4 regions of the Aeromonas encheleia genome follow, and region 2 is predicted to be linked to each of the others. Evidence: riboswitches for the same ligand, from Rfam matches in the RefSeq annotation. Region 2 holds a riboswitch; each other region holds the start of a gene.
The links. Region 2 has a riboswitch for cyclic di-GMP ahead of EL255_RS16885 (glycosyl hydrolase family 18 protein). Riboswitches for the same ligand answer to the same signal wherever they lie in the genome.
Positions count from the first base shown of each region.

Region 1: another riboswitch for cyclic di-GMP. It lies ahead of lafK (lateral flagellar response regulator transcription factor LafK); the one in region 2 lies ahead of EL255_RS16885 (glycosyl hydrolase family 18 protein).
Region 3: another riboswitch for cyclic di-GMP. It lies ahead of gbpA (N-acetylglucosamine-binding protein GbpA); the one in region 2 lies ahead of EL255_RS16885 (glycosyl hydrolase family 18 protein).
Region 4: another riboswitch for cyclic di-GMP. It lies ahead of EL255_RS04435 (glycosyl hydrolase family 18 protein); the one in region 2 lies ahead of EL255_RS16885 (glycosyl hydrolase family 18 protein).

Region 1 covers NZ_LR134376.1:4,109,616-4,115,462, forward strand. The annotation lists gene fliFL (lateral flagellar M-ring protein FliFL) at 1-753, opposite strand, end outside; gene lfiE (lateral flagellar hook-basal body complex protein LfiE) at 762-1,088, opposite strand; gene lafK (lateral flagellar response regulator transcription factor LafK) at 1,100-2,362, opposite strand; cyclic di-GMP riboswitch class I at 2,616-2,703, opposite strand; gene lfhA (lateral flagellar biosynthesis protein LfhA) at 2,908-4,983, opposite strand; gene flhB (flagellar biosynthesis protein FlhB) at 4,987-5,847, opposite strand, start outside.
Region 2 covers NZ_LR134376.1:3,660,771-3,666,617, reverse strand. The annotation lists gene EL255_RS16890 (hybrid sensor histidine kinase/response regulator) at 1-2,859, shown strand, start outside; cyclic di-GMP riboswitch class I at 3,088-3,174, shown strand; gene EL255_RS16885 (glycosyl hydrolase family 18 protein) at 3,285-5,847, shown strand, end outside.
Region 3 covers NZ_LR134376.1:703,408-709,254, reverse strand. The annotation lists gene EL255_RS03390 (AzlD domain-containing protein) at 1-6, opposite strand, end outside; gene EL255_RS03385 (AzlC family ABC transporter permease) at 9-722, opposite strand; gene EL255_RS03380 (L,D-transpeptidase family protein) at 844-1,320, opposite strand; gene EL255_RS03375 (M3 family metallopeptidase) at 1,731-3,581, opposite strand; cyclic di-GMP riboswitch class I at 4,047-4,132, shown strand; gene gbpA (N-acetylglucosamine-binding protein GbpA) at 4,198-5,622, shown strand; gene cbl (HTH-type transcriptional regulator Cbl) at 5,690-5,847, opposite strand, start outside.
Region 4 covers NZ_LR134376.1:922,239-928,085, forward strand. The annotation lists gene EL255_RS04430 (ExeM/NucH family extracellular endonuclease) at 1-1,989, opposite strand, end outside; cyclic di-GMP riboswitch class I at 2,284-2,367, shown strand; gene EL255_RS04435 (glycosyl hydrolase family 18 protein) at 2,515-5,508, shown strand; gene EL255_RS04440 (tetratricopeptide repeat protein) at 5,748-5,847, opposite strand, start outside.

The DNA of each region.
Region 1 (5,847 bases), 450 kb from region 2:
CTCCATCTGTTGGACACTCTGCTTGCCGAAGCCTGCCCGGTCTCCCAGCTCGGCGCTCAGCAGCTGGCCGGCCTGATCCACTATGGTCACGGCCCCCGGCTTCATGCCGGAGATACTGCCCGCCACCAGATTGGCGATCGCCTCCACCTGACCAGGCTCCATGGACTGTCCAGGCTGCAGATCCAGCATCACAGACGCGCTGGGTTTCTCTTCGTCACGGCCGACAAACAGGGTTCTCTTGGGGATGGCCAGGTGCACACGAGCACTGCGCACCGCGTCCAGCGAGATGATGGTTCTGGCCAGTTCCCCTTCCAGCGCATGCCGATAACGTGCACCTTCCATGAACTCACTGGTGCCCAGCCCGGTGACCGTATCCAGCCCTTCCAGACCGGCCGGCATGGCGGCTCTGACCCCACGAGCCGCCAGCGCCATCCGGATATGAGCCAGCTGATTTTCTGGCACCAGGATCTGGCCGGTGCTCTTCTCCAGCCGGAATGGCACCTGCTCCTTCTCCAGCATCTCCATGATGTTGGCCGTGTCGTAAAGCTCCTGCTTGCCGTAGAGGGGGACGTAGTTCTTGCTGGAGGTCCACAGGATCACCACTATGGTACCTGCGACGATCGCGGCCAGCAGGGCAATGGTCAGAATGGATTTGTTGTCGCGGGACAGCGTGCGCCAATTGCGCAGCCCTTCCTGGACCCGAGTCATGAAAGAGCCAGGAGACTCTTGGGTAGACGATACCAGTTCAGTCATTACCAACCTCAGAGCGGCATGCGCATGATGTCATCGAAACCCGCCATCAGCTTGTTGCGCACCTGCATCAGAGCGGAAAAACTGAGACCGGCTTTCTGACTGGCCACCATGGCCCCGACCAGATCGTCACTCTGACCCGCGTCGACGGCGGTCATCAAACTGGACGCGATATTTTGCTGCTCGTTAACGCGTCCGACGACGTCGCGCATGGCGTCGCTGAACGATACAGTCGATGCATCATTCGGCTCTATGGAAGGGGTTTGATTGGCGACACGCTGCATTTCCTGCATCTGCTGCAGGAGCGTCACCTGTGATGACATGATCTCAATCTTCACTCGGTTATCCCTTAGTTTTGAATCTGCTGCTCGACATCTATGCCCTGCTCACGCATGGCAGCCAGCTTGTATCTAAGCGCCCGGGTCGTCATCCCAAGGGCCTCAGCCGTACGAGTCCGATGACCACGAAAACGACGCAAGGTCTCTAGCACGAATTGAAATTCAGCATACCGCCTCGTCTCGCTGAGCCCTTCCGGCGCGGCGAGTGTCTCCGGTAACAGGTTGTCGGCTTCGACGGTGTAATGGGGCAACATCAAATCGACGGCCTGAATATGCAATCCGCGAGCCATAATTAAGGCCCGCTGGATGACGTTATCCAGCTCGCGAACATTGCCTGGCCAGTCATAGGCGAGCAGCTGTTTACACGCGCTCTCGCTCAGACGATAGCCCTGCTGTGCGCCGTAACGCTCGATGAAGTACTCGGCCAGCGGCAGGATGTCGTCTTGCCGTTCCCGCAACGCGGGCCAGCTCATGGGCAGAACATCGAGCCGGTAGAACAGGTCTTCGCGAAACTCTCCCTGTGCCACCAGATCCCGCAGATCCCGGTTGCTGGCGGCGATGATCCTTACGTCCAGCGCGATCACCTGATGGCTGCCCAGGCGTTCCACCTCTTTCTCCTGCAGCACCCGCAGCAACTTGGCCTGCAACGCCAGTGGCAACTCGGAGATCTCATCAAGCAGCAGGGTGCCCCCCTGCGCCAATTCAAACTTGCCCTGCTGGCTGGCAATAGCTCCGGTGAAGGCGCCCTTGCTGTGCCCAAACAAGATGGACTCGAGCATGGCCTCCGGAATGGCCGCACAGTTGATGGCCACGAAGGGTTTGCCAACACGGCTGGACATCTCATGGATATAGCGAGCCAGGCGCTCCTTGCCCGTGCCCGACTCGCCGCCGATGAGGATGGTGGCCGAGGTCTTCGCGGCTCGCCTGGCGAGTTGCAGCACTTGCTGGCTCAGGGAGGAGGCCGCGATCAGGTTGGGAATGGCTTGACGCAGGCGCAGAGCTCCCCTGACCACCTCGATCATCTGTCGCGGGCTGAAAGGCTTGATGATGTAATCGATGGCGCCGGCCCGCATGGCTTCCGCCGCCAGATAGGCCTGATGCTCATTGACCATGATGATGCAGCTGGTAACGGCCAGTTGATGCATCACGGAGGGGCCCGCCTCGGTCATGGCCGCCATGTCGAGCAGGATCAGATCGACCGTGTGTTGGGAGAGAAATGTTTTCGTTTGAGGAAGGGAATCCAGGCAGGAAACACGATAGCCAGAATTCAACAATATCTCCTCAATGTCGTTTCCATTTGATAACGATGGGGAGACAAATAATAGATGTGGCAGCGCTTCAATACCGAGTGATATTGAACTTTCCTTGATAGATGAATCAAAAAGCATATAAACCCGAACCTGTGATTGTACATGAATCAATCAACAGAACTGACGTGCAAAAATAAAAACGCACCACGACAAGAGCAACGCTTCTTAATGAGCGCTCGCTCTATATTAGGCATGGAAACAAGGCTGGAATCATAGCCTTGGTAACCCCGCTATCATTAACATCAATGCTGTTAGACCGGAGGCTTTGCGTCCTGACTTTTCAGTTCAGTTTGCCTTTATCATGCGACGATCCGTATTAGGATGGCATGGCTCTGTTGTCCCTAAAGCCATGTGACACATGTAGTTTGTTATATTTTGTAATATTGTTTTATTTTTTTTAACATGTCGTTACGTCAAAAGCCGTCACATGATAACGGCTTTATAAGACAATTCAAGCGGATATGCGGAATAGCCTCTTCCTGCTAGCCTGCATGACTGGCAATTCAACTTCAGCCTAGAGTCCCAATAACCTCGACCCGCAAATCTTCCGGGATCTCGTTATAAGAGAGTACTTTGAGACCTTTTGAGAAAGAGCGGGCATAACGGGCGATCAGCGGTCTGAGCTGGGGCATGACCACTAATACGGGAGCATATCCCTGTTGCTGCAACTGCTCCTTCACCAGCGGCATATTTTGTTGCAATTGCGCCAATAACTGGGGATCGACCGGGAAGCTGTCCAGCTGGATTTTTCCCTGCTGCTGGGACTGATTCATCGCCGTCAACAGCGTCTGCTCCAGGCGATCGTCCAGGGTGAAGGCGGCCAGGATGTCACGCGAGCCTATCGCCTGCCTGACGATCTGACGCTTCAAGGCACAACGCACATCCGACGCCAGCAGGACGGGATCCTTGGTCAGCTCGCTCGCATCCAGCAAGGTGGTAGCTATGGTGCGGATGTCGATGAGGCTGATCTGCTCCTTGAGCAACTGGCGGAAGACCCGCAACTGCTGCATCTGGGTCAGGGCCAGATTGAGTTCTTCCGCCAGGCGGGGAGACTGAATGGCCAGATATTGGCCCAGTTTGCCCACCTCATCGTGACCAAACAGCGCATCGAGCTGCTCTCTGAGTAGCTTGCTGGCATGGGTAGCGATGACGGTGGCAGAGTCGACCACCGAATAGCCCAGGTTGAGCGCCTTGGCCTTGTTGTCCGGCGAAATCCAGACCGCACTCATGCCGTAGGCCGGGTCCTGGGTGAGCTCTCCATCCAGCGTACCGTATGTTTCTCCGCTGCTGATGGCCATCAGCCGCTGGCAATCCACATTCCCCATGGCCAGGGCGATGCCGGACAGCTTGATACGATATTGATCGGGTTGCAGTTGCAAGTTGTCACGTACCCGAATTTCCGGCAGCAGGAAGCCATATTGCTCGGAGAGGGTTTTTCGAATGCCGCGAACCCGGGCGAGTAACTCGGCCCCCTTGTCCACTTCCGCCAGCGGCACCAGCCGATAGCCGAGTTCGATGGCGACGGAGTCCACCGGTGGCAGATCCTGCCAATCCAGCCCCTGGGGCTCGGGTTGCACCATCTGCCGGGTCAGTTCCTGGGCCGCGTCCAGAGCCGGATCCTTGAGCCGACGCTTGCTCACGCTCCAGCCGGTCCATGCCAGTACGGCGGCGAAGCTGAGGAAGGCCAGCATGGGCATGCCAGGTACGAGGCCCAGCACCAGCATGATGATCGCCGCCGTGTAGATGACCCGGGGCGATGCCAGGATCTGCTGGCCAACCTGATCCGACATCTCCCCTTCGTCGCTGACGCGCGTCACTATGATGGCGGCGGCAGTGGACATCAGTAGTGAGGGGATCTGGGCCACCAGGCCATCACCTATGGTGAGCAGGGCATAGATCCGGAACGCATCGGAAACCGGCAGCGAGTGCTGGAAGATACCGATGGCCAGCCCCCCCACCAGGTTGATGATGAGCACCAGCAAGCCGGCGATGGCATCGCCACGCACGAACTTGGAGGCACCGTCCATGGCGCCGTAGAAATCGGCTTCCTTGGCGATCTCTTCCCGCCGGGCCCGGGCCTGGTGCTGATCCAGGGTGCCGGCATTGAGATCGGCATCGATGGCCATCTGCTTGCCCGGCATGGCGTCCAGTGTGAAGCGGGCGGAAACCTCGGAGATCCGCTCTCCCCCCTTGGTGATCACCACGAAATTGATGATCATCAGGATCACAAAGACCACCAGACCCACCACGTAGTTGCCACCGATGACCACTTCCCCAAACGCCTGGATGACCTTACCGGCAGCCTCATTCCCCTCGTGACCATGCAGCAGCACGACCCGGGTGGAGGCGACGTTGAGGGAGAGCCGCATCAGAGTCGCGACCAGCAGCACAGTCGGGAACACGGAGAAGTCGAGCGGACGACGGGCCGAGACCGAGACCAGCAGCACCAGCACGGCCAGCACTATGTTGAAGGTGAAAAGGGCATCCAGCAGCCAACCGGGCAGGGGCAGGATCATCATCGCCAGGATCGCCAACAACATCATGGGGATCGCGGTATAGGATTGGGTCAATACACGCCAGTTCACAACTTACCTCTCAGGTTGACGTAACTCGGGCGGCACATGCAAAGGGGCAAGGGAATGGGGCTTCTTGCCCTTGCCAGCCTCATAGGCCCGTAGCTGCAATACGTGATTCAATACATAGGCGACTGCGGTGTACAGGCCCGCTGGCACTTCCTGATCAACCCGGGTGGAGTAGTAGATGGCCCGGGTCAGATCCGGCAGGCTCATCACCATCTTGTCGTGCTGCTTCGCCACCTGGCGGATCCGCTCCGCCATGCTGTCTACCCCCTTGGCGATCACAAAGGGCGCATTGGCCCGCTCGGGATCATATTTGATGGCCACCGCATAATGGGTCGGGTTCACGATGATCACATCCGCCTGCGGAACCCGCTGTTCGATACGGGCACGCGCCAGCATGCCCTGTACCTGGCGGATCTTGGCCTTGATCTCCGGGCGCCCCTCGCTGTTCTTGTGCTCGTCCTTGACCTCCTGCTTGGTCATCTTTAACTGCTTGTTCAGGGACCAGCGTTGGTAAGGCACATCCAGCACGGCGATCAGCATCTGCACGCTGCCAAGCAAGATAAATGCCTGGGAGAGGATCCCCAGCGCCTGCTCCATGGCGGCCTGCGGTGGCATACGGTTCATCATCAGCAGCAGGGGCCACTGATGCTTGAGCAGCAGGGCCAGGGTGCCACCGATCAGCAGGATTTTGAGAATGGATTTCAGCAGCTCCATCAGGCTGTGGGAGGAGAACATCCGCTTGAGGCCTTTGAGCGGATTGAGTTTCTCGCCGCTGGGCATCAACTTCTTCCAGGCCAAGACCATGCCACCCGGCACTATGCTGAGCAGGATCAGCAACAGCCCCAGAAAACCGAACAGCGGCAGCAG
Region 2 (5,847 bases):
CTCGCCTTCATGGGGGTGGGGGGCTTCGCGCTCTGGCTCATCATCAGCAAACCGAGCCCGGTCCGCAGCCAGGTGACCGACGACTTTCTCGATGCGGTGGTGGCGGTCACGCCGGGCAGCCTGCTGGAGCTCGCCATCTATACCCTGGTCGCCATGTGCGCCGTCATCTGTCTGCCGCGCCAGTTCCACGTGACTGTGGTGGAGAACAACCAGGGTCAGGATCTGCACTGGGCGCGCTGGCTGTTCCCGCTCTACCTGTTCCTGATGGGGCTCTTCATCTGGCCGCTGGCGCTGGCGGGCAAGCAGTGGGTCGGGGCCGGCATGGCCTCGGATACCTATGTCATCAGCCTGCCGATGTCGCTCGGCTACGACGGCATGGCGATGCTGGCGTTCCTCGGCGGCACCTCGGCGGCCACCGGCATGGTGATCGTCTGCACCATAGCCCTGGCCATCATGGTCAGCAACGATCTGGTGCTGCCGGTGCTGCTGCGCCGCTTCTGGCAGCAGGGGCGGGACGAGCGGCTGGTGCGGCTGCTGCTGCAGGTACGCCGTGGCGCCATCCTTCTGATCCTGCTGGCGGCCTGGGCGCTCTACCTCTGGCTCGGGGATCTCACCAGCCTGTCGCGCATCGGCTACCTGTCGTTTGGCGCCGTGGCCCAGTTCGCCCCGGCGCTGTTGCTCGGCCTCTACTGGCGCCACGGCAACCGCAAGGGGGTCTACCTTGGCCTGGCGCTCGGGGTCAGCCTCTGGTTCATCACCCTGCTGGCGGAGAGCGGCCTGCTGGCGGGCTCGCCGCTGGAGGCGCTGCTGGCGCCCCCTGACTGGCCCGCGTTCAGGGATCTGAGCCTGGGTGCCTGGTGCATCTTCCTGAGCCTGCTGCTCAACCTGCTCGGCTACGTGGCGGGCTCCCTGCTGTCGCGGGCGGCGGTGAGCGAGCGGCTGCAGGCGGCGAACTTCGTCGGCAAGCCGAGCCGGGATACCACTGCGCTCTATCAGGCGCGGGTCTCGGTCAAGGAGCTGGAGATGCTGGCGGCCCGCTTCGTCGGCTCGAGCCGGGTCAAGCGCGCCTTCGGTCGCTTCGCCGGCGAGCGCGGCGGCACCCTGGCGCCCCAGATGCAGGCGTCGGCGGAACTGATCGCCCACACCGAGCGGCTGCTGGCGGGGGTGTTCGGCACCTCGTCAGCCCGGCTGGTGCTGGCCTCGGCCCTGCAGGGGCGCAACATGCAGCTCGAGGAGATCGCCACCATAGTGGACGAGGCCTCAGACGTGTTCCGCTTCAACCGGGGGCTGTTGCAGGGGGCCATAGAGCACATGGGGCAGGGCATCTCGGTGGTGGACAGGGAGCTCAAGCTGGTGGCCTGGAACCGGCGCTACATAGAGCTGTTCCACTACCCGACCGGTCTCATCCAGGTGGGGCGCTCCATTGAGGAGATCATCCGCTACAACGCCGAGCAGGGGCTGTGCGGCGTGGGTGAGATCGAGGCCCATGTGGCGCGGCGGGTCGCCTTCATGCAGCGTGGCAGCCCTCATGTCTCGGCGCGGGAGCGGCCGGATGGGCGGGTGATCGAGATGCAGGGCAACCCCATGCCGGCCGGCGGCTTCGTGATGACCTTCACCGACATCACCCCGTTTCGGGCGGCGGAGCGGGTGCTGCGCGAAGCCAACGAGCACCTGGAGGCGCGGGTGGCCGAGCGCACCCACGAGCTGTCCGAGCTGAACCGTCAGCTGCTCTCGGTGAACCAGCAGGTGGAGCGGGCCAATCACTCCAAGAGCCGCTTCCTGGCGGCGGTGAGCCACGATCTGACCCAGCCCCTCAACGCCGCCAAGCTGTTCACCTCTTCCCTGCTGGAGATGCTGCCCCAGGCGGGGGAGCAGGCCCGCATCGCCCGCCACATCGACGATGCGCTGGGGGCGACCGAGGATCTCATCACCGATCTGCTCGACATCTCGCGGCTCGAGGCGGGCAAGTTCAAGGCCAGGAAGCTCGATTTCGCCCTGAGCGACGTGTTCGACAACCTCAAGGCGGAGTTCGGGGTGCTGGCCCAGGCGAGCGACATCCAGTTCTCGGTGGTGGAGAGCAGGCTGGCCGTGTACAGCGACGTGCGCCTGCTGCGGCGGGTGCTGCAGAACTTCCTCACCAATGCGTTTCGCTACAACCCGGCCGGCCGGGTGTTGCTCGGCTGTCGCCGGCTGGGGGACAAGGTGCGCATCGAGGTGTGGGACAACGGCCCCGGCATTCCCGTCGACAAGCAGGAGGCCATCTTCGACGAGTTCTCCCGCCTCGATCACTCGCGCACCGCCAGGGAGCAGGGACTGGGGCTGGGCCTCGCCATCGCCCGCGGCATCTCGCTGGTCCTGGGTCACCCGCTCTCCCTGCGCAGCTGGCCGGAGGCGGGCTCGGTGTTTGCCATCACCCTCAACCTCGCGACCCGGCCTGTGATGCCCGCTCAGGTGGCGGCGCCCGCCCCGCGCGACAGCCAGCTGGAGGGGGTCAGGATCCTCTGCATCGACAACGAGGACGATATCCTCACCGCCATGCACTCCCTGCTGGGGCGCTGGGGCTGCGAGGTACGCTGCGCCCAGAGCCTGGTGCAGGCGGAGGCGCTCATCGCCGACGGCTTCCAGCCCCAGCTGGTGCTCTCCGATTATCACCTGGATGACGGCAAGACCGGGCTGCAGGCGCTGCACATGATCCGGCTGGCCCATGGCAACGGCATCGGCGGCATCATCATCAGCGCGGATCGCAAGAGCGAGTTGCAGGCGCAGATCCGCGAGCACGGTTACGGCTATGTCAGCAAACCGGTCAAGCCGCTCAAGCTGCGGGCGCTGATGAACAGCTTGCTGTTACCTGTACGCTGATCAGATTGTCGGGTGCAAGACAGTGAGCCAACTCACAGAATTAATCGCCGACAGGCCGAGTCGGGAGTAATCACTTCATCCACTTATTGGGGGTGTTGCGGGTGGGACTCTGCATAATCGCGGCCAACTAGCAATAGTGAGTCCCATTCACTGTCATTTTTACTAGGTGGCGCGGGTCACGCGTTCATCTATAGTCATTCGGCGATTATTTTCATCGCAAATCAAGTTGTGCAAAAAAGGCAAACCGGATGAAAGTCCGGGACGCAAAGCCTCCGGTCTAAGGGTCAGAGTACCTAGGATAGCGGGGCCACCACAGGTTGTTTCGTCCATGGGCCAAGCCATGGTGCGATGTCGTCTGCGTTACCTGGCCGGTTGCGTTGCCTTTTTTCGTTGTTTATTCCAAAAACGAAAAAGGATGTTCACCTATGTTAAGTCCAAAACCTTCCCTGCTGGCGCTCCTGGTCGGGGGGCTCTGCACCACCTCCGCCTTTGCCGCGCTCCCCGGCAAACCCACCATCGGCTGGGGCGAAACCAAGTTCGCCATCGTCGAGGTGGATCAAGCCGCCACCTCCTACAACAAGCTGGTCAAGGTCCACGCCGATGGCGCCCCGGTCAGCGTGAGCTGGAACCTCTGGTCCGGTGAGCTGGGTCAGACCGCCAAGGTGCTGCTCGATGGCAGCGAGGTCTGGTCCGGCGCTGCCTCTGCCGCCGGCACCGCGAACTTCAAGGTGACCAAGGGGGGGCGCTATCAGATGCAGGTCGCGCTCTGCAACGCCGAGGGCTGTACCCTCTCCGACAAGAAAGAGATCCTGGTGGCCGACACCGACGGCAGCCACCTGGTGCCGCTCAAGGCGCCGCTGCAGGAGAACAACAAGCCTTACGCCAACAAGTCCGGCAAGGTGGTGGGGGCCTATTACGTGGAGTGGGGCGTCTATGGTCGCAAGTTCACCGTGGACAAGGTCCCGGCCCAGAACCTGACCCACATCCTCTACGGCTTCACCCCCATCTGCGGCGGCAATGGCATCAACGACAGCCTCAAGGAGATCTCCGGCAGCTTCGAGGCGCTGCAGCGCTCCTGTGCCGGGCGGGAGGACTTCAAGGTCTCCATCCACGATCCCTGGGCCGCCATCCAGATGCCGCAGGGTAACCTCTCTGCCTTTGACGAGCCCTACAAGGGCAACTTCGGCAACCTGATGGCGCTCAAGAAGGCCAACCCCGATCTCAAGATCCTCCCCTCGGTGGGGGGCTGGACCCTGTCCGATCCCTTCTTCTTCTTCGGTGACAAGAGCAAGCGCGACCTCTTCGTGGCGTCCATGAAGGAGTACCTGCAGACCTGGAAGTTCTTCGACGGGGTGGACATCGACTGGGAGTTCCCGGGTGGCCAGGGGGCCAACCCCAGCCTGGGTGGCCCGAACGATGGCGCTACCTATGTGGCGCTGATGAAGGAGCTGCGCGCCATGCTCGATGAGCTGGAGGCCAGCACCGGCCGTCAGTACGAGTTGACCTCGGCCATCAGCGCCGGTGGCGACAAGATTGCCAAGGTCGATTATCAGGCGGCCCAGCAGTACATGGACCACATCTTCCTGATGAGTTACGACTTCAGCGGCGCCTTCGACCTGCAGAACCTGGCCCACCAGACCAACCTGTTCGCATCCAGCTGGGATGCCAACACCAGGTACACCACCGACAAGGGCGTCAGGGCGCTGCTCGGCCAGGGGGTCACCCCGGGCAAGATAGTGGTCGGGGCGGCCATGTATGGCCGTGGCTGGAGCGGGGTGAACGGCTACCAGGCCGGCAATCCCTTCACCGGCAGTGCCACCGGCCCCATCAAGGGCACCTGGGAGAATGGCGTGGTGGATTACCGCGACATCGTCAACAACCGCATGGGCGCCGGCTGGGAGCAGGGCTATGACGAGACAGCCGAGGCGCCTTACGTCTTCAAGGCCAGCACCGGCGAGCTCATCAGCTTCGACAACGACCGCTCGGTCAAGGCCAAGGGGCAGTATGTGCTGGCCAACCAGCTCGGCGGCCTGTTTGCCTGGGAGATCGATGCCGACAACGGCGACATCCTCAACGCCATGCATGAGGGGCTCGGCAACGGGGACGGCGGCACCCTGCCACCGGTCAACAAGCCGCCGGTGGCCAATGCCGGCAGCGATCTGAGCGCCACGGGTCCGGCCGAGGTGACGCTCAATGGCAGCGCCTCCCATGATCCGGAGAACGGGCTGCTTGGCTACAGCTGGAAACAGGTCTCTGGTCCGCAGACCAGCCTGCTCGACGCCACTCAGGCCAAGGCCCGGGTGGTGCTCGATGGGGTCAGCGCCGACATCAACCAGGTGTTCGAGCTGACCGTCACCGACGATCAGGGCCTCAAGGCCAGCGATCAGGTGGTGCTGACCAACAAGGCGCCGCAGCCGAACCTGCCCCCCGTGGTGACGGTGCAGGACAAGGTCTCGGTGCAGGCGGGCAAGCAGCTGAGCATCAGTGCCAGCGCCACCGATCCCAACGGTGACAGCCTGAGCTATCAGTGGACTGTGCCGGCCGGTCTCAGCGCCAGCGGCCAGAACAGCAAGACCCTGGTGGTGACGGCCCCGAGCGTGACGGCCAACACGGATTACGAGCTGATCGTCACTGTGACCGACGGCGCCCTGGACAGCCAGGGTCAGACCCGCCTCACCGTGACCCCGGTCAGCGGGGGCGGCGAGTGCAATGCCACCGACCCGGACGCGGTCAACTGGCCCGCCTGGAAGGCCGCGACCACCTACAACGGGGGGGAGAAGGTGAGCCACAACCAGCTGGTGTGGCAGGCCAAGTACTGGACCCAGGGCAATGAACCTAGCCGCACCGCGGATCAGTGGAAGCTGATCAGCCAGGTACAGCTCGGCTGGGATGCCGGCGTGGCCTACAACGCCGGTGACCTGACCACTCACAACGGTCACAAGTGGAAGGCCCAGTACTGGACCAAAGGCAATGAGCCCGGCAAGCACG
Region 3 (5,847 bases), 1.6 Mb from region 2:
GCTCATGGTTATCTCCTCATCCGGTGCAGCACATAGCCCACCAGCATGCCGGCCAGCGCCGAGATGATGATGTAGACCTCCGCCAGCAGCGGCTTGGTGAGCAGCGCCGTGCCGCCGCTCACCACAGTCGCCGCCACCATGGGCAGGTTCTTGAGGGCGGGTATGGTCATGGCGATGAAGGTGGCGGCGATGGCAAAGTCCAGCCCCATCCGATCCAGCCCGTCTATGTACTGACCGGCGGCGATGCCGAGCAGGGTCGCCAGGTTCCAGAACAGGTAGAAGACGAAGCCCGCGATCAGCGCATAGGCGGGATTGAAGCGGCCCTGACGCTCCCTCTCCTTGAGCGCCACCGCGAACATCTCGTCGGTCAGGAAGAAGGCGAGGCTGGCGCGCCAGCGCAGGGAGAGCGGCAGCACGTCCCGGCGAAAGGTGAAGCCGTACAGCAGGTGCTGGGAGGTGATGACGAAGGTGGAGCCCACTATGGGCAGCAAGGGGGTGCCGGCCCCGAACAGGGTGGTGGCCGAGAGCTGGGCGGCGCCGGCATAGACCAGCAGCGACATCAGCTGGGCCTGCAACGGGCTCAGCCCCACCTGCAGCGCCAGGGCACCGCACAGTATCCCCCAGGGGATGACGGAGATGGAGAGGGGCAAAATATCGAGGGAGGCACGCCACCAGAGCGCGCTGGTACTCTCGGGCGCGGGGGCGCTCGTTCCTGACATCATGGGATCATCCTTGTTACATCCACGGCGAGCCGGAAAAACTAGCACGGTGCAGGCGGGGATGTCACGCCATCGTCAGGGGGAAATGACACGCCCGCGCGATGGCGGGCGTGAGGAACCGGGATCAGGGCTGGATGATGATGGGGGTGCCGGGTTCGATGGCGCTCCACACCTCGTCCAGATCATGGTTGAGCATGGCGATGCAGCCGTTGGTCCAGTTGGACGGCTGCAGACGACGGTTGCCGATGTCGTTGCGCTGACCGTGGATCATGATCATGCCACCGGGATTGACGCCCTTCTCGTTGGCCATCTTGATGTCATCCAGATTCGGGTAGTTGATGTGGATGGCCTTGTAATAGCCGGAGTTGGTCTTCTTGTAGTCGAGGATGTAACGCCCTTCCGGTGTGCGCTGATCCCCTTCCCGCAACTTGTGTCCCTTCGGGGCCGGGCCCAGGGCGATCCAGTAGCGTTTGACTTCCTTGCCATCCTTCATCAGGGTCAGGCTATAGCTCGACTTCTTGACCACTATCATGTCGGCAGACAGGGTGGCAAAACTTAAGGCGGGCCACAGCCCCAGCAAACACAGTAATACGGCTCTCATTCCATCCCTCGACAAGCCTTCAGGGCTTTTTTGTTAGCAAATCATCTGAATATCGCCACTCTCTGGTGACGAGCGAGCGCCATGATATGGGATCGCCATCAATACTCAATATATCCAGAGAAACATATCTGTGACCAGCGTGACGAACGCCCCGTCCATCCACCGCCCCATCACATTAATTAATAGCTAAAACAGCTAGATGGCGCCAAGCGGTCGTTTTAAGTGTTTCATTCAAGCCCCCTCTCAGCCCCCACCTCGGGATCCGGCCTGCCCCCGCAGGCGCCGTCGCGCCTTCCCGCCGCCAGCCGTCCCCGATAACCCCGTCCAGCCGCGCGACCGAGGGCGTCACCAGCGCGCAGAAATGACAGAGCCCTGCCAAGGGGCAGGACTCTGTGGTGGGTGGGGATCCCTTAGCCGATAGAAGCTGGCTCGGCCTGGTAGTGGCGCCGGATCCAGGCCTCGAAGTCGGCCAGCATGCGCGCCTCCGACTCGCTGTTGTCGGCGATGAGCGCCTCCCCGTGCACCACCCGGATGCGGGCATTGAGCGGGCTGCCCTCGCCTGCCGGCGGCCGCTGCCGCGCCGCCGCCATGCTGGCCGATGCCAGCTCCCAGGCCTCGGCTACGCTCCGGTTGCAGACCCGGGCCAGGGGAGCGGCGCTGAAGCCCTCGCCGGTGAGGCTCTGCAGGGTCTGATCGTGGGTCATGCCGTTGCCCGGCCCCCAGTAATGGGCGGCCAGATCCGGTCCGATGCGCGGGTTGTCGGTGAGATAACCGTCGCGCCGCAGGAAATAGGCACGGGTCTGCTCCACCGCCATCAGCGCCAGCAGGTAGCCGTGGTAGGCGCAGGCCGACTCCTGGTTGAGCAGGTGCGGGATCGCCAGCAGCGGCCGCGGGCTCTCCACCCCCAGGATCTTGCGCTCCCAGCGGCGCGCCAGCGCCAGCACCGCGGCCGGGGTGCGATCGCCATCGGCCATGGCGTAGAGATCCCGCTCGAAGTAGGAGACCAGCGCGATCTGCCGCTCGTTGAAGGCGCGAAATGGCTGCCGCGCCTCTATCATGGCCCCGATGAGCGCATCCGGGATGGGCTCCCCGCTCTCGCTCCTGGCATAGCGCTTGAGCCAGTCCGCATCGTCCAGCAGGCTGTCGCAGAACATGGACTGGGTCTCGGCATAGGCCATGGAGGTGGGCGGGAACTCCTGGGAGAAGCAGGGGGCGTTGCCGGTCACGTTCGCGAAGTGGGCGGCGTGGCCCCCCTCGTGGAACAGGGTGTTGAGGCCGCTCCAGCCACTGCCCACCTGGGACGGATTGGCCAGGCTGGTGAAGTTGACCACGGCGGGCACCCACTGCCCCTCCTGCCAGAAGCTCGGCACCGGACCGTGGCAGAAGCCGTTCTCGTATTTCCCCTCCCGGGTCAGCAAGTCCAGGGTGAGGGTCGCCTCCCGATACTGGATGCCGAGCCGGCGGAAGCTCTCGACCCAATCCTGCAGCGCCCGCGAGAAGGGCACGTAGGGGTCGAGCTGGCGGGTCACGTCGCCGCTGACGAAGTAGCGCAGGTTGTGGGGCAGCAGCGCCGCCTCCCCCTTCGCCGCCTTCAGCTCGGCCAGGCTCAGGTGCACCCGCTCTTCGGTGCGCTCGATGAAGTCATCCAGCACCGCAAACAGCTGCTCCGGGCTCATCTGCTCGTTCTTGCGCACCTTGTAATCGAAGTAGTCGCGATAGCCCATGGCGCGGGCGAAGCGGTTGCGCAGCGCCACTACGTCCAGGTAGCCATGGTCGACCACCCACTGCTCCAGGCTGTGGAACATGTCGAGGGCACTCTGGCGCACCGCCTCGCTCGGGCTGGCGGCCAGGCTGGTGCTGGCCGCCGGCAGGCTGCCGGCCACCTGGCGGCCCCGCTCGTCCAGCAGGCTCAGCTTCAAGCCCTTGCGACGGGAGAACAGGTCCGCCTCGGCGACCACCAGCTCGTCCATCAGGGCCGCCGCCGCCGGATCCTCGATGACGTTGCACTCGAAGAAGGCGATCCAGCCCCCCAGGCCGCGTCTGAGATCCGCCCCGTCGGCCTGGGCGAGCATCTCCCTCAGCTCCGGCAGCCGCGCCGGATTGGCACAGAACGCCTTGTAGGCCTGCTCGGCGGCGGTGAAGCCGGCCTGATCGTCGCTGGTGCCCATGTAGGTGGACCAGAACAGATCCTCCTTGCGCCTGTGCACCCGCAGGTAGTCGGCGTTGAGCTGGTTCAGGTAATTCCTGGCAATGGAACTCATAAATTCCCTCTTGTTATCGGTGGCGCCTGGCCATCCGTTCCTTTTTGGTGGTGTCCCTCCCCGGTCGGGGCCGGGACAAACGTGCGCCGGGATGCGCGTCACCACGCTATCAAAAGTGGGCCTGTCTGTCTGCTGCTCATGGGGGCAATGAGCGGACATCCCGCGATCCTGGGCAGCCGGCTGAGCCATAAAGGATCCACCTCGATCCAGGATCCCTCCCCTGCCATGGAGTCCAGGGTCGGCAAGGGGATGCCGCCTCGGCATAAGATGCGTGAAATCTGAATATTAATCAGAACAACAATCCGGGGCAGTGAACATGACCAGGGGAATACCCATGCAAAAACAGAAAGTTAAGTAATGGCACTACTCCGATGAGTCGAACCGTAAAGATTTACACTTAATAATTTAATCAAAATAAGTCATGATGATGTCGTCGTCTTCAAACGCGACACCATGACCATTTATGTAGTCATTTGGCAAACTGGTTGAAAGGCCAGGACGCAAAGCCTCCGGTCTAAAGACATGTCGTCCAGGATAGCGGGGTTGCCACACCCAGGTGTGTATCGGGGATTTCCCCTGCCAACTTGACTGCCCACATCACCGAACAGAGGAATGTATGGCAGCAAAAATTCAACTCAATCATGTGGCCGCGGCGCTGGCGTTGCTGGCCAGTGGCGGCGCACTCGCCCACGGCTATATCAACCAGCCGGAGGGTCGCAACTATCTGTGCAAGACCGGCGGCAACAGCCAGTGTGGCGCCATCCAGTGGGAGCCCCAGAGCCTGGAGGCACCGTCCGGCTTCCCCAACGGCGGCCCCGCCGACGGCCAGATCGCCTCGGCCGGCCACCCGCAATTCGGTGAGCTCAATGCCCAGACCAGCGATCGCTGGACCAAGCGCGAGGTGCAGGCCGGGCCCTTCGCTATCAGCTGGAGCTTCACCGCCAACCACGTGACCCGCAACTGGCGCTACTACCTCACCAAGCAGGAGTGGAACCCGAACCAGCCGCTGACCCGCGACTCCTTCGATCTCAATCCATTCTGCGTGATCGAAGGCAACATGGTGCAGCCGCCCAAGCAGGTCACCCACCAGTGCACCCTGCCGGCACGCACCGGCTACCAGGTCATTCTCGGGGTGTGGGAAGTGGGCGATACCGCCAACAGCTTCTACAACCTGATCGACGCCCGCTTCGAAGGCGGCACCCAGCCCCCGCTGAGCTGGAGCCAGGGCGGGACCATCTACCCCTCCACCGATCTCGCGGCCGGCGACAAGGCCAGGACCCGGGTGTTCGACGCCAGCGGCGAGCGCACCGATCTGCAGACGGTGCTGACCATCGCCAACGCCGAGCAGGGCCAGAAGAACAACTGGGCTCACGATCTGGCGGGCAAGATCAACGCCGAGCAGAGCCAGATCCGTGCCGGTCAGCAGGGTGGCGACGGCCAGTTCAACCCGGTCTACGGCCAGAACCCCATCTACCTGAAGGCGGGCAGCAACCTGCAACGGGTCGAGATCCAGCTCGAACAGCAACAACCGCCGGTGGGCAACGACATCAACGTGAGCGGTCTGGAGAGCGAGTACCTGCTCGACAACGGCAGCGTCACCCTGGCCTTCACCGTCACGGCGCAAGGGGACCTCGCCGTCACCAATACCCTGTATGACCATGGCGGTGTCGCCAAGGGCCAGACCGGCGCCGACATCAAGGACAGCAGCCAGAGCTTCACCATGCCGGTGAGCGGCCTGAGCGCGGGTCACCATCAGCTGGTGATCGAGGGCAAGCCCAAGGCGGGTGGCGAGCCGCTGCAGCAGACCCTGGATCTGATGCTCAAGGATCCGGCCAGCGGCGGTGACTACCAGTTCAGCTTCCCGGAGGGCCTGAAGTCCTACACCGCAGGCACCAAGGTGCTGCAGCCCAAGAACGGCAAGGTGTATCAGTGCAAGCCCTACCCCTACAGCGGCTGGTGCACTATCTGGTCCAGCTCGGCGACCCAGTATGAGCCCGGCGTGGGCAGCAACTGGCAGGATGCCTGGACCGAACTGAAATAACGCGCGTCGACAGATAAGCAAACAGGGAGCCGATGGCTCCCTGTTTGTTTATGGCATGTCAGCCCATTCAGATCTGGTAATCGAGGGCCGGCTCGTGGCTCATGGCGCGGGCCTGGATCTCGGCCAGCGCCAGTTCCGGGTTGCAGAGCTGGATGAACTGCCAGGCGAAGTTGTGCTGGAACTGCCCCTGCTTGAGCCCGATCCAGGCGGTGTGCGGTGCGAACA
Region 4 (5,847 bases), 1.8 Mb from region 2:
GATCATGTCGCCGGTGAAGCCGCGTCCATATTCGAACAGGTTGCTCTCGTAGGAGTTGATGTGCCAGTCGGCGACGGCCACCACCTTCTTGGCCAGCGCCGGGTTGGCGAGGGCGTAGTCCAGAGTGCCGAGCTCGGCCTCGTAGCTGTAGGAGATGGCCTTCTCCTGGTTGAACTTGACGTTCACATCGATCAGGCCATAGCTCTTGCTCACCTCCTGGCCGAGCTGCTCGTAGGGTTGCTCGCCGACGAAGGTGTGGGAGGCGGAGCGGATCTTGCGATCCGCCTTGGCCGCATCGTAGTCGGTCAGCACCCGGATCGGGTCTTCCTTGGCGTAGGAGTTGAAGTCGCCCACCAGCAGCACCTGGCCCGGCAGCTTGTTCATCGCCTCGCCCAGCACCTTGGCCGCACTCACCCGAAACTCGGTGCACTTGCCCTGCAGATCGGCGGGTTCGGTCTTGCCGTCCCCGTTCTCAAAGCAGCCAGAACCCTTGGATTTCAGGTGATTGACCACCAGCGTCAGGGGATCCTTGCTGCCCGCCACCGTGAAGCTCTGCACCAGGGAGTCGCGCTGACCGGCGCTCTTGGCGACGCCGCCCAGGATGTAACGCTGCTGCGGCAGTTGAATCACACCGGCTTCCCCGCTCGGGGTCAGCTTGGCCGGGCGATAGAGCATGGCCACCATGATGGCGTCGCCACCGAAGTAGCGCTCCTCGCCGAGCAGCGCCTTGGGCAGGCTGACGAAGGCGTAGTGCTGGCTGGCATCCTTCTGCTGGGCGTTCAGATGCGTGACCAGATCGCTGATGGCGGAGTGCTCGTCAAAGCCGTTGTTCTCCATCTCCATCAGGCCGAGCAGATCGGCGTCCATCTCGGTGATGGCGTTGACTATCTTGGTGCGCTGCTGCTGGAAATCTTCCAGGTTCTTGGCGCCCCTGTTGCAGCCCTTGGCGCTGTCCGCATCAGTCTGGTCCTTGCACAGCACGTTGAGAGCACCGCCCACGCTGGAGTGGCTGGTGAAGTAGTTGAGCACGTTGAAGCTGCCGATGCGCAGGTCAGTGCCGGCGGTGCGAGCCGGGGCGCTCTGGCGATCGTTCTCGTCGGTACGCAGCAGATCGCCGGCCGTGATGGTCTGCCCCTTCGGCACTATCAGCCGGTACTCGTCATAGCTGTAACCCACCAGGGCCTCCAGGTTGACCGGGGCATCGCCGATGCGCAGGTAACCCTGCTCCGGCTCCCAGGCGGGCAGCCAGGGTAGCTTGCCGTCGGCGGCCTTGAAGTCGGATTCGAGGAATACCCGGTTGCCCGCATTGGCCTGTGCCAGTGCCTTGGCCTCGCTGCTGCCCGCCACGTGCAGCTGGGTCGGTTTCATCAGCGGGGCCTGATGGGCGAGCACCAGGTTGTTGCGCCGGGCGGCGTAGTCGTAGCTGAAGTTGCGGCTTACCTTGAGCGCGCTGTCGGCATCGAGCCGCACCCGCATCCCCTCGTGACGCTCCAGCGCCCGGGCCAGGGTCTCCCCCTCCAGCACCCGCAGTGGCACGGCGGCGGGGACGCTGCCCTGCGCCAGCACCTGCAGGCGCGGGACCTTGCTATCCAGGACCGGCTTGAGCTGGGTATGGCCGTAGTATTCCGCCACCTTGGCTTCCAGACAGACCTCGGCCCCCGGCTGGATGGCGGGGTACTTGTTGATGTCACTCAGGAAGACGAAGATACCGTCCGAGCTCTGGGGGTTGCCATCGCCCTGGAGATCCTGCAGGTAGAAGCCCTTGTTCAGGCTCTCGCCGAGGGCGCTGACCACCGCCTTGACGGCCACCGTCTGGGTACTTTCAAACAGATCGTCCGGGATCAGCGGGCTCTTGTCGCCACTGCCCTGGATGGCGGGGATGGGGGTGAGGGCGTTGTCGGCCGGGCAGCTGAAGCCGGCGGCATGGATTGAGGGGGACGCGAGCGCGAGCCCCACGGCCAGCGACAGCAGGGTAGGTGTTCCTTTCATGGGTATTCCTTTTTTATTTTTGCCAGTGTTTCCATAGCCTTGGCACCTTGGCCAAGGGCGCGCATTGTCACATTTCTGGCACATCATACCAGTGAGCCAACGCACATTATGGGGAGGCAAAAGAGGCCTGTTTCGTTTTTATGACGTGGCTAACATTATGAAATTAATGATAAAAGTGTCACCGGCTGTGCGGGAGGATGTGGGGGGCTTGCTGGCGTTTACATATTTTTCTTCGAGAATGAAGATTGAGACTCGACCACTTGCTTCCTATACTCGCCCTGTTCCTCACGGAACCCAGGTAAAGGGCAAACCGGCAGTGATGCCGGGACGCAAAGCCTCCGATCTGCCGGATACTGGCCAGACAGCGGGGTTACCCAGGGTGACATGAGGGGATGTGGCCCCGTCCATGGCCTGTTGTCGACCCTTTCTCACCTGTTGCTATTGCGCTTTGCCCGGTCTTAAAAGCCAAGATAAAACAAGGATGATAACAATATGCAACAGACCCTAAGGCCCAGCAGGCTCGCCATGCTGGTCGCCCTTGCGGCTATGCCCGCCTGGGCGCAAGCCGCCTATCCCGCCTATCAGTCCGGCACCGCCTACAAGGCTGGCGATGTCGTCAGCAACGTCGGCAACCTCTATGAGTGCAAGGAATTTCCTTACTCCGGCTGGTGTGGCGCCTCGCCCTATCACTATGCGCCCGGGGTGGGTACCGTCTGGGCCGATGCCTGGAAACCCTTCAGCGATGGCGGCACGGCGCCGGGCCTCGGGCTCGCGATAAGCTCGCCCGCCGTTGGTAACGCTTTCAACGAGGGGGCGCCTGTGGCCCTGGCGGTAACCCTGAGCGGTGACAGCAGCGCCATGGTCAAGGTGGAGTACCTGATCGATGGCACCCAGGTCGCACTGAGCGGCGCGGCCCCCTGGTCGGCAAGCTGGGTGGCGAGCGGCGTCGGCCCCCATCAGCTCAAGTCCCGCGCCCTGGACAAGGATGGCAAGCTGCTGAGCGAAGCCGATGCTGCTTTCAGCGTCAGCGCCGTGGTGGCCCCGGAAGCGCCCAAGGCCAGCATCAGCAGCCCGGCCGCCGGCGCCAGGCTGACCCTGGGCCGGGTCGCCACGGTCACGGCCGATGTGACCGATGCCAACAACGATGTGGCCAGGGTCGAGCTCTATGTGAATGGCCAGAAGGTGGGCGAAGACAGTAGCGCCCCCTGGCAGCTGAACTGGACGCCCCAGAGCAAGGGGGTCGCCGGCCTCAAACTGGTGGCGACAGACAAGGGGAACCTGGTCGGTGAGTCGGCCCAGATCGATGTCACCGTGGAAGAGGCCGCGCTGCCCCCCACAGGTGGCAACCTCTCCTGCGACATTCGCCAGATCTACCGCGCCGATGGCAGCGAGTGTATGGGGGATGACCATGCCCGCCGCGTCATCGGTTACTTCACCTCCTGGCGCACCGGCAAGAACGGCCTGCCCGCCTACCTGGTGAACGACATTCCCTGGGACAAGATCACCCACATCAACTACGCCTTCGCGGCGGTGGATGAGCAGAGCCACCTGATCAAGGTGGACGACGCCGCCACCAAGCTGACCTGGGAGGGGGTACCGGGCGCCGAGATGGACCCGGAGTTTGCCTACAAGGGTCACCTCAACCTGCTCTCCAAGTACAAGAAACAGTACCCGGACGTGAAGACGCTGATCTCGGTGGGCGGTTGGGCCGACACCCGTGGCTTCTATACCGCCACCACCAAGGGCGATTGCTCGGTCAACACCGCCGGCATCAACGCCTTCGCCGACTCGGCGGTGGGCTTCATCCGCCAGTACGGCTTCGATGGGGTGGACGTGGACTACGAGTACCCCACCTCCATGAAGGATGCGGGCAACCCCAACGACTTCCCGCTCTCCAACCAGTGCCGGGCCAAGTTGTTTGCCAACTACGAAGTCCTGATGAAGACCCTGCGCAGCCGGCTCGACAGCGCCGGCACCGAGGATGGCCGCAAGTACATGCTGACCATAGCCTCACCGGCGTCGGCCTATCTGCTGCGCGGCATGGAGAACTTCCAGGTCACCCAGTACCTGGATTACGTCAACCTGATGACCTATGACTTCCACGGCGCCTGGAACAACTTCGTGGCCCACAACGCCGCGCTGTTCGACAACAAGGCGGATCCGGAGCTGGCCCAGTGGGGCGTCTATAGCCAGGCCCAGTACGGCGCCATCGGCTATCTGAACGCGGCCTGGTCGGCCCACTACTTCCGTGGCGCCCTGGCGGCCGGCAAGATCAACATAGGGGTGCCTTACTACACCCGTGGCTGGCAAGGGGTCACCGGCGGCACCCATGGTCTCAACGGCAAGGCGGCCTTGCCGAGCCAGAGCAATTGCCAGCCGGGCACAGGTGGCAGCACCATCCCCTGCGGCAACGGCGCTGTCGGCATCGACAACATCTGGCACGATCTGGACAAGAACGGCAACGAGGTCGGCGCCGGCGCCGTGCCCATGTGGCATGCCAAGAACCTGGAGCACGCGGCCAGCCTCGGCATCACCACCCTGCCGAGCTACGGTCAGGCCTGGGGTCTGGATCCCAACAACCCGGCCGACGTGATCCAGGGCAAGTACGTGCGTTACTACGATGACAAGGCGCAGGCGCCCTGGCTGTGGAACGAGGAGAAGAAGGTGTTCCTCTCCACCGAAGATGAAGAGTCCATGGGCAAGAAGCTGGACTACATCGTCAAGCGCGGCCTGGGGGGCGTCATGTTCTGGGAGATGGCGGGGGATTACGCGTTCGATCCGGCCAAGAACGAATATGTCATTGGCAGCACCCTCACCAGCCTGGCCTACGACAAGTTCAGGACGGCGAGCCAGCCCAATCTGAAGCAGAACGATCTGCCCGCTCCGGCGGCGCAGCTCGACATCGGCGTCAGCCTGAGCGGCTTCAAGGAGGGGGATTCCAACTACCCGATCAACCCGACGCTTAAACTGACCAACAAGTCGACCCAGACCATACCGGGCGGGACCCGCATCGAGTTCCTGGTGCCGACCTCCACCTCTGACACCATCACGGATCAGAGTGGCATGGGCCTGAAGGTGGTCGAGAGCGGTGGCAACCAGAACTCGGACGGTATCGCGGGCGAGAAGGACTTCCACAAGGTGGCCATGACGCTGCCAAGCTGGAAGGCCTGGTCACCGGGCACCGAGGTGGAAGTGGCCATGACCTACTATCTGCCGGCGGCGGGCGTGCCGAGCGGCGTGCGCCTGATCGCCGGTAGCCAGACCATAGGCCTGAAGGCCGACTTCCCGGCCCTGGCCGAGGCGGTGCTGGGCAGCAGCAGTGGCGATGGTGGCACCAGCTGCAGCGCCCAGAGCGTCAACCCGGCGAGCTATCCGGCTTACCCGAGCTGGCCGCAAGGGGACCACGCCAACGCCAACGATCGCCTGACCAATGGCAAGGCGGTCTGGCAGGCGAACTGGTGGAGCAGCAGCGAACCCAAGGCCGGCGACGGCAGCTGGAAGCTGGTGTGTAACTACTGAGTCTGGTATGGCGGGCGACGTCACGGCGCCGCCCGCATCGATACGACCCAATCCGGAGCCCAGGCTCCGGATTTTTTTATGGCAGATATAAAGGAAGGAGAGGGCGCATAAAAAAGACCGCTCCGAAGAGCGGCCAATTGCCACCAAGGCAACCTGCGGGGCGAACCCCTTGTTATGTGCAGCGGACGGGGAGGGGGCCCGTCCTGCCGCGAGTGGCCGGGGTCAATTTGCGACCTGGTTTATTGCGTGATGGCGCCGCCCTGTTGTTCTTTCAGGAAGTTGATCCAGGGTGAGGCGCGGCCGCTGACGTTGCTGTTCTGAGCCGCCTGGGTGAAGGCG